One region of the Rathayibacter sp. VKM Ac-2759 genome, then DNA from elsewhere that is predicted to be linked to it. Evidence: predicted binding sites of a transcription regulator. Region 1 holds the regulator's gene; the other holds the start of a gene.

Region 1 (4,888 bases):
TTCTGGGCCGGGACCCTCGACGCCGCCTCGCTCGAGGAGTCGGCCGCGGGCCTGCGCGCCGCGACCCGGGAGCGTCTGGCCGCCCTCGGGCTCGGCCGGGACGACTCGTCGATCCCCGAGGCGCACTCGTTCTACGACCAGGTGCTCGACACCAGCGTCGCGGTGGGCGCCGTCCCCGAGCGCTTCGCCGACCTGGTCGTCGACGGCTCGCTCGATCTCGCGGGCTACTTCACCCTCGCCCGCGGCGACGGCGATCGCGCCCCGCTCGAGATGACGAAGTGGTTCGACTCGAACTACCACTACCTCGTCCCCGAGATCGGGCCCGGGACGCGGTTCACGCTCGCCGACACGCGCCGCGTCCGCGAGGTCGAGGAGGCGCGCGAGGCGGGCTTCACGACGCGGCCTGTCCTCGTCGGCCCGGTCACGTACCTCCTGCTGGCGAAGCCGTCGGAGTCGGCGCCCGAGGGCTTCGAGCCGCTGTCGCGCCTGGCCGACCTGCTGCCCGTCTACGTCGAGCTGCTGGGGCGCCTCCGGGAGGCCGGGGCCGAGTGGGTGCAGCTCGACGAGCCGGCTCTGGTCTCGGAGTCGATCGAGGTCGACCGCGAGCGGGTCCTCGAGGCGACCGCCGAGGCGTACCGCGTGCTCGGCGGTGCCGAGGAGCGACCCGCGCTCTTCGTGGCGGCGCCCTACGGCGACCTCGGTGACGCGCTGCCGATCCTGGCCGCCTCGGCGGTCGAGGCGGTGGGAGTCGACCTCGTGAAGGGCTCGGCGCCCGCCTCGGCGGTCGGGGACACCGTGCTGGTGGCCGGCGTGATCGACGGCCACAACGTCTGGCGCGGCGACCTCGCGGCCGCACTCGACTCCGCGGAGGCGCTGCGGCCGCTGGCCGCGCAGGTCTCGGTCTCGACGTCGACATCGCTCTTCCACGTCCCGCACGACGTCACCGACGAGCCCGACCTCGATGCGCGCCTCGCCTCGTGGCTCGCCTTCGCCGATCAGAAGGTGGAGCAGATCGCGGTGCTGGCGCGGGGGCTCACCCAGGGTCGCGACGCCGTCGCCGCCGAGCTCTCGGACGCCGCGGCGGCGCTCGAGGACCGCCGTGCGGCGCCGGGCGTGCGCGACGGTGCCGTCCGCGCCCGCGCGGCGGCTCTCCGGCCGGAGGACTACCGCCGCGCCTCCTACGAGGAGCGCCTCGCCGCCCAGGAGGAGGCCCTCGGCCTTCCGCCGCTGCCGACGACGACCATCGGATCGTTCCCGCAGACGCGCGAGATCCGCACGGCGCGAGCGGCCGTGGGGCGGGGCGAGCTGACCGAGTCGCAGTACGTCGAGCGCATGCGCGCCGAGATCGAGCGCGTCGTGCGGCTCCAGGAGGAGATCGGGCTCGACGTCCTCGTGCACGGCGAGCCCGAGCGCAACGACATGGTGCAGTACTTCGCCGAGAACCTGGACGGCTTCGCGGTGACGCGGAACGGCTGGGTGCAGTCGTACGGCAGCCGCTGCACGCGGCCGTCGCTGCTCTGGGGCGACGTCTCGCGCCCGGCACCGATCACGGTCGAGTGGTCGAGCTTCACCCAGTCGCTGACCGAGCGGCCGGTCAAGGGCATGCTCACCGGCCCGGTGACGATCCTCGCGTGGTCGTTCGTGCGCGACGACCAGCCGCTGAAGGAGACCGCCGAGCAGGTCGCACTGAGCCTGCGCGACGAGATCGCCGACCTCGAGCGCGCGGGGATCCGCATCGTCCAGGTCGACGAGCCGGCGCTGCGCGAGCTGCTGCCGCTCGAGAAGGCGAACCAGCCCGCCTACCTCGACTGGTCGGTCGGTGCGTTCCGGCTCGCTACCGCGGGAGCCGCGACGGGCACGCAGATCCACACCCACCTCTGCTACTCCGAGTTCGGAGTCGTCATCGACGCGATCGACCAGCTCGACGCGGACGTGACCAGCATCGAGGCGGCGCGCTCGCGGATGGAGGTCGTCACCGACATCGAGCGCTCCGGCTTCGCGCGGGGCATCGGCCCCGGTGTGTACGACATCCACTCGCCGCGCGTCCCGAGCGAGGGGGAGGTGTCCGATCTGGTCGGCACGGCTCTCGGCTCCATCCCCGCGCGCCAGCTCTGGATCAACCCGGACTGCGGTCTGAAGACCCGGGGCTACGAGGAGACGGTGGCGTCGCTGCGGTCGATGGTCTCCGCGGCCTCCGGCGCCCGCGCGGCGCTCACGGGAGCGGCGGCCGTCTAGGAGGCGCGGGCCCGGACGAGCGGACCCCGGCCCGTCGAGGCGCCCTGCGCGAGCAGGCAACCTCGACGGACCGGGGTCTCCTCGTCCGCGGTCAGACGGAGCGGAGCACCGCGACGATCTTCCCGAGCACCTCGGCCTCGTCGCCGAGGATGGGCTCGAAGTTGGAGTTGCGGGGGAGGAGCCAGGTGTGGCCGTCGCGCTGGCGGAGCACCTTCACGGTCGCCTCGCCGTCGAGCATGGCCGCCACGATCTCGCCGTTCTCGGCGGTGCGCTGCGACCGCACCACGACCCAGTCGCCGTCGCAGATGGCCGCGTCGATCATCGACTCGCCGACGACCTTCAGCATGAACAGCTCGCCCTTGCCCACCAGCTGCCGGGGGAGGGGGAACACCTCGTCGATCTGCTGGTCGGCCATGATCGGGACGCCCGCCGCGATCCGGCCGACGAGCGGCACCATCGCCGCGTCACCGACGGTCACGGTCGACTCGAAGGAGCCGTCGTCCTCGGTCGAGCTCGGGACGTCGATCAGGATCTCGAGCGCGCGGGGCCGGTTGGGGTCGCGGCGGAGGTAGCCGCTCAGCTCGAGCTGGTTGAGCTGGTGCGTGACGCTCGAGAGCGAGGCGAGGCCGACGGCGTCGCCGATCTCGCGCATGCTCGGCGGGTAGCCGCGGCTCGACACCGAGCGCTGGATCGCATCGAGGATGGCGAGCTGCTTGGCGCTCAGGTTCTTGCGGCGGCGACCGGCGCCCGGCTTGGTCTTCGGCGTCTGCGCGTCGCTCACGGTGCTCCCTCTCTCGGCGCGCACCCCGCGTGCGCACCCTCCCGGCTGCGGTCCGACGTCGAATGTCGGTGGTCGCTGCTGTACTACCTCCGGGCTCTCGAAACTGTATCCGCCGCGGGTCCCCGTTCGAAACATTCGTTCGAGTGTGTCGCGAGCCGTCATCCGGAGGGCGGCACAGCGGATACGACGCGACAGGCACTTGTCCGCCGCGAAGTTCGAAGATATATTCGGAACAGAGATTCGGGGCGGCCCTCCCGGCCGAGGTCCGCCCCGAGTCCCTGCTGAGAGGAGCGATCACCATGACCGCACGGAATTCCCGCACGACACACGACTCGCACGCGACCCGGCGTCCGATCGATCCGGCGACGCCGCAGAAGTCGCACCTGCGCCTCACGCGGCGCGGGCGCGCCGTGCTCGCCACTCTCGGGGCGCTGCCGATCGTCGCCGGCGCCTTCGTCTTCGGCCTGAACGGCGGGGGAGCAGTCGCGTCCGCCGATCAGTCGGGCGTCGAGTTCCAGTACGTCACCGTCCGCGCGGGCGAGTCCCTCTGGTCGCTCGCCGAGGAGCTCGCTCCGGAGTCCGACCCCCGCGACGTGGTCGACGACATCCTGTCGCTCAACCAGCTCCCCAGCGCCGGCATCGAGCCCGGGCAGCGCCTCGCGGTCCCCTCCCAGTACGACGTCGTCCGCTGACCGGCACTCCGGCCTCGACGGGCGGCGCCGCTAGCATCTTCTGGTGACGACTCTCGATGATCTGCCCCTGCGCGACGACCTCCGCGGCAAGCACCCCTACGGTGCGCCCCAGGCCGTCGTGCCCGTCGCCCTGAACGTCAACGAGAACACCCACCCCGTCCCGGACGACGTCGTCTCGGACATCATCGAGCGGGTCGGAGTCGCGCTCCGCACCGTCAACCGCTACCCCGATCGCGAGTTCCGCGAGCTCCGCGACTCCCTCGCCGGCTACCTCGGCCACGGTCTCACCGCGGACGGCGTCTGGGCGGCCAACGGGTCGAACGAGGTCCTCCAGCACGTGCTGCAGGCCTTCGGCGGTCCCGGGCGGTCGCTCCTCGGCTTCGCGCCGACCTACTCGATGTACTCGATCCTCGCCTCCGGCAGCGGCATGGAGTGGATCCCCGCGCCGCGCGAGAGCGACTTCCGCGTCGGAGCGGCGCACGCGGCCGAGCAGGTCCGCCTGGCGCAGCCCGACATCGTGTTCCTCTGCGCCCCCAACAACCCCACGGGCACCCCGCTCGACCTCGAGACCGTCGCCGCCGTCTACGACGCGACCGACGGCATCGTGGTCGTCGACGAGGCCTACGCCGAGTTCGGAGGCCGCGGAGCTCCCACCGCGCTGAGCCTGCTGCCGGGCCGCCCCCGCCTCCTCGTCTCGCGCACGATGAGCAAGGCCTTCGCCTTCGCGGGCGTCCGCCTCGGCTACCTCGCCGCCGACCCGGCCGTGATCGACGCGCTCCGGCTCGTCCGCCTGCCCTACCACCTCTCGGCGCTCACGCAGGCGGCGGCCACGGCCGCGCTCGCCCACTCCGACGAGATGCTCGCCATGGTCGGCGACATCATCGTGCAGCGCGACCGGATGGTCGACGGGCTCCGCGCTCTCGGCTTCGACGTGCACGAGACCGGGAGCAACTTCGTCCTCTTCGGCGGTGTCGACGATCCGCGCGCGGTGTTCGAGGCGCTGCTGGCCCGCGGGGTCCTCATCCGCGACGTCGGCATCCCGAACCACCTCCGGGTGAGTGCGGGAACGGAGGCCGAGACGACGGCGTTCCTCGACGCGATGACGGAGGTCGTGGCGGCCCGAGCGGACGCACGCAGCGGGTCCTGAGGCCCGTCCCGCCACCACGGAGCGTGCGCCCCG
Region 2 (4,888 bases), 360 kb from region 1:
TCCCCGACGACTTCCTCGTCGTGATCGACGAGTCGCACGTGACCGTGCCGCAGATCGGCGCGATGTACGAGGGCGACGCCTCCCGCAAGCGCACGCTCGTCGAGCACGGCTTCCGCCTGCCCTCGGCGATGGACAACCGTCCGCTCAAGTGGGAGGAGTTCAAGCAGCGCGTCGGCCAGACGGTCTACCTCTCCGCGACCCCCGGCCGCTACGAGATGGGCATCGCCGACGGCATCGTCGAGCAGATCATCCGCCCCACCGGCCTCGTCGACCCGGAGATCGTCGTCAAGCCGACCAAGGGCCAGATCGACGACCTGCTCGAGGAGATCAAGCGCCGCACCGAGCGCGACGAGCGCGTCCTCGTCACCACGCTCACCAAGCGGATGGCCGAGGAGCTCACCGACTTCCTCACCGAGGCCGGAGTCCGCGTCCGCTACCTGCACTCCGACGTCGACACGCTCCGCCGGGTCGAGCTGCTGTCCGAGCTGCGCGCGGGCGTGTACGACGTCCTGGTCGGCATCAACCTCCTCCGCGAGGGCCTCGACCTGCCCGAGGTGTCGCTCGTCGCCATCCTCGACGCCGACAAGGAGGGCTTCCTCCGCTCCTCGACGTCGCTCATCCAGACGATCGGCCGCGCGGCCCGCAACGTCTCGGGCGAGGTGCACATGTACGCCGACAAGGTGACCGACTCGATGCGGCTCGCGATCGACGAGACCGACCGCCGCCGAGAGAGGCAGGTCGCCTACAACCTCGAGCACGGCATCGATCCGACTCCGCTCCGCAAGAAGATCGCCGACATCACCGACGCCCTCGCCCGCGAGGGGGCCGACACGGCCAAGCTCCTCGCCGGCCGCGACGCCAAGAAGAAGAGCCCGACCCCCAACCTCCGTCGGCAAGGTCTCGCCGCCAACGGCGGCAACGACCTCGAGGCGATCATCTCGGACCTCAACGGCCAGATGCTGCAGGCCGCGGGCGAGCTCAAGTTCGAGCTCGCGGCGCGACTGCGCGACGAGGTCCAGGAGCTCAAGCGCGAGCTCCGCCAGATGGAGAAGGCGGGCCACCTCTCCTGATCGGGAGCGGCGGAGCGCGGCCGGAGGCGACCGCCGCGGTCCGCGACGGGGTGCGCGATCCGCAAGACCGCGCGCCCCGGATCAGCGCCCAGCGAACGTCCCCGGGCGATGTCGGTGGCTCCGCATACACTTTCGAGGTGTCGATCGCGAATGCCGTAACAGACCCCTCGTCCGCCCCCTCTCCCTCCTTCCACCGCTTCGTCTCCTCCCTCGACGAGTCGGTCTCGAAGCTGGTGGTGAGCGGTGCCCGGGTGCACAACCTCCACGATGTCGACCTCGAGATCCCGCGCGACTCGATGGTCGTCTTCACCGGTCTGTCGGGGTCCGGCAAGTCGTCGCTGGCCTTCGACACGATCTTCGCCGAGGGTCAGCGCCGCTACGTCGAGTCGCTGTCGGCCTACGCGCGCCAGTTCCTCGGCCAGGTCGACCGCCCCGACGTCGACTTCATCGAGGGGCTGAGCCCCGCGGTCTCGATCGACCAGAAGTCGACGAACCGCAACCCGCGCTCGACCGTCGGCACGATCACCGAGATCTTCGACTACATGCGTCTGCTCTGGGCGCGCATCGGCGTGCCGCACTGCCCGATCTGCAGCGAGAAGATCTCGGCGCAGACCGTTCAGCAGATCGCCGATCAGATGATGGAGCTCGAGAGCGGCACCCGCTACCAGATCCTCAGCCCGGTCGTCTCGCAGAAGAAGGGCGAGTTCGTCGACCTCTTCAAGGAGCTCACCGCCGGCGGGTACTCCCGTGCGATGGTCGACGGCTCGCTCATCCAGCTCAGCGACCCGCCCACGCTCAAGAAGCAGTACAAGCACGACATCTCGGTCGTGGTCGACCGTCTCGTCGCGGGTCCCGACATCCTCGGCCGGCTCACCGACTCCCTCGAGACCGCTCTCCGCCTCACCGACGGCATCGTGCAGATCAACTTCGTCGACGGTGAGGGCGAGGGCGCCTGGACGACCTTCTCCGAGAAGCTCTCCTGCCCCAACAACCACCCGATCTCCCTCACCGAGATCGAGCCGCGCACCTTCTCGTTCAACGCCCCGTTCGGCGCCTGCCCCGAGTGCTCGGGCCTCGGCACGCGCATGTCGGTCGACGACGACCTGCTCCTGGGCGACCCCGATCTCAGCATCGCCGAGGGCGTCATCATCCCCTGGACCACGCAGGGCAAGGGCCTCTTCCAGTACTACGAGAAGCTGCTCGACGGCCTCTCGCGCGATCTCGGCTTCAAGCTGACCACGCCGTGGAAGCGGCTCAGCTCCGAGGTCCAGCAGGCCGTCCTGCACGGCGACAACTTCGAGGTCAAGGTCAAGTGGAAGAACCGCTACGGCCGTGAGATGAGCTACACGTCGGGCTTCGAGGGTGTCGTGCCCTACATCGAGCGCCAGTACGTCCAGGCCGAGACCGATGTGCAGCGCACCCGCTGGTCCGAGTTCCTCCGCGAGGTGCCCTGCCCCGTCTGCAAGGGCTCGCGGCTCAAGCCCGAGGTCCTCGCCGTCCTCGTGCACGGCGCGAGCATCGCCGACATCGCCGACCTCAGCCTCGGCGACGCCCAGGACTTCATGGCGCGCCTCGAGCTGACCGACCGGGAGGCGCACATCGCCGCGCAGGTCCTCCGTGAGATCCGCGCGCGCCTCGACTTCCTGATCGAGGTCGGACTCAACTACCTCAACCTCTCCCGCGCCGCCGCGTCGCTCTCCGGCGGCGAGGCCCAGCGCATCCGGCTCGCTACGCAGATCGGCTCCGGGCTCACCGGCGTGCTCTACGTGCTCGACGAGCCGAGCATCGGCCTGCACCAGCGGGACAACCGCCGCCTCATCGACACGCTGCTGAAGCTGCGCGACCTCGGCAACACGCTGATCGTCGTCGAGCACGACGAGGACACCATCCGCACCGCCGACTGGATCGTCGACATCGGCCCGGGCGCCGGCGTCAACGGCGGCGAGGTCGTGCACTCGGGCTCCTACGACTCGCTGCTCGAGAACACCGACTCGCTCACCGGCGACTACATCTCGGGCCGCCGCTCCATCGACATCCCGAAGAAGCGGCGCAAGATCGACCGCAAGCGGATGATCAAGGTCGTCGGGGCGAACGCCAACAACCTGCGGAAGGTCGACGTGGAGTTCCCGCTCGGCACCTTCGTCGCCGTCACGGGCGTCTCGGGCTCGGGCAAGAGCACCCTGGTCAACGACATCCTCTACCGGGTGCTCGCCAACCAGCTCAACGGGGCGCGCAAGGTCCCGGGCAAGCACACCCGCGTCACCGGCCTCGAGAACCTCGACAAGGTCGTGCACGTCGACCAGAACCCGATCGGCCGCACCCCGCGCTCCAACCCCGCCACCTACACCGGCGTCTTCGACCGGATCCGCAACCTGTTCGCCGAGACGACGGAGGCGAAGGCCCGCGGCTACCTGCCGGGCCGGTTCAGCTTCAACGTCAAGGGCGGCCGCTGCGAGGCCTGCTCGGGCGACGGCACCATCAAGATCGAGATGAACTTCCTGCCCGACGTCTACGTCGCGTGCGAGGTCTGCGGGGGAGCGCGCTACAACCGCGACACCCTCACGGTCCATTACAAGGGCAAGAACATCGCCGAGGTCCTCGACATGCCGATCGCCGAGGCGGCCGAGTTCTTCGAGCCGATCACCTCGATCCACCGCTTCCTCAAGACGCTCGTCGAGGTCGGCCTCGGCTACGTGCGGCTCGGGCAGAGCGCGACGACGCTCTCGGGCGGCGAGGCGCAGCGCGTCAAGCTCGCCACCGAGCTCCAGCGCCGCTCCAACGGCCGCAGCGTCTACGTGCTCGACGAGCCGACCACCGGCCTGCACTTCGAGGACGTCCGCAAGCTCCTCCTGGTGCTGAACTCGCTCGTCGAGAAGGGCAACACGGTGATCACCATCGAGCACAACCTCGACGTCATCAAGTCGGCCGACTGGCTGATCGACATGGGACCCGAGGGCGGTGCGGGCGGCGGCCAGGTCGTCGCGGTCGGCACGCCCGAGCACGTCGCGAAGGTCGCCGCGAGCCACACGGGCGGGTTCCTCGCCGAGATCCTCGGTTGACGACGCGGACGGGCGCGCGCACGGCATGACGCAGACACTCGACTACCGGCCCAAGGCCGGTGAGATCCCGACCCTCCCGGGCGTCTACCGGTTCAAGGACGCCAGGGGCCGGGTCCTCTACGTGGGCAAGGCCAAGAACCTCCGCGCACGGCTCAGCAACTACTTCGCGCCGCTGCCGAGCCTGCACGAGCGGACCCGGCGGATGGTCACCTCGGCCTCAGGCGTGGAGTGGACCGTCGTCGGCACCGACGTCGAGGCGCTCCAGCTCGAGTTCACCTGGATCAACGAGTTCGACCCGCCCTTCAACGTCAAGTTCCGCGACGACAAGTCGTACCCCTACATGGCGGTGACGCTGGGTGACGAGGCCCCGAGGGTGATGGTGACCCGCAACGCCAAGATCCGCGGGGCGCGGTACTTCGGTCCCTACCCGAAGATCTGGGCCATCCACGAGACCATCGACCTGATGATCAAGGCCTTCCCGATCCGCACCTGCAACGACTCGAACTACAAGCGGGCCATGCAGAGCGGGAAGCCCTGCTTCGCCTCCCAGATCGGCCGGTGCGGCGGTCCGTGCTCGCACCGCGTCACGTTCGCGGAGCACCGCGAGATGGTCGACCGCTTCGTCGCGTTCATGGGCAGCCACGATCGCAGGATGATCGGCGAGCTCGAGCGCGAGATGCGCGAGGCCGCCGGCGAGATGCAGTACGAGCGCGCCGGGAAGCTCCGCGATCAGGCCGCGGCACTCGACGCCGTGCTCGC

What was found. The regulator LexA, encoded in region 1, represses DNA repair genes until DNA is damaged. The targets are predictions, from matches to a motif close to TCGAACANNTGTTCGA.
Region 2: a site for LexA is predicted at 1,191-1,206, ahead of uvrA (excinuclease ABC subunit UvrA). Genes of this name have one in related genera too.

Annotation. Positions count from the first base shown of each region.
Region 1 is NZ_CP047176.1:1,478,974-1,483,861, forward strand. Features, by position in the region: gene metE (5-methyltetrahydropteroyltriglutamate--homocysteine S-methyltransferase) at 1-2,235, shown strand, start outside; gene lexA (transcriptional repressor LexA) at 2,327-3,016, opposite strand; gene GSU68_RS06780 (LysM peptidoglycan-binding domain-containing protein) at 3,316-3,708, shown strand; gene GSU68_RS06785 (histidinol-phosphate transaminase) at 3,749-4,855, shown strand.
Region 2 is NZ_CP047176.1:1,838,816-1,843,703, forward strand. Features, by position in the region: gene uvrB (excinuclease ABC subunit UvrB) at 1-1,070, shown strand, start outside; gene uvrA (excinuclease ABC subunit UvrA) at 1,304-4,129, shown strand; gene uvrC (excinuclease ABC subunit UvrC) at 4,155-4,888, shown strand, end outside.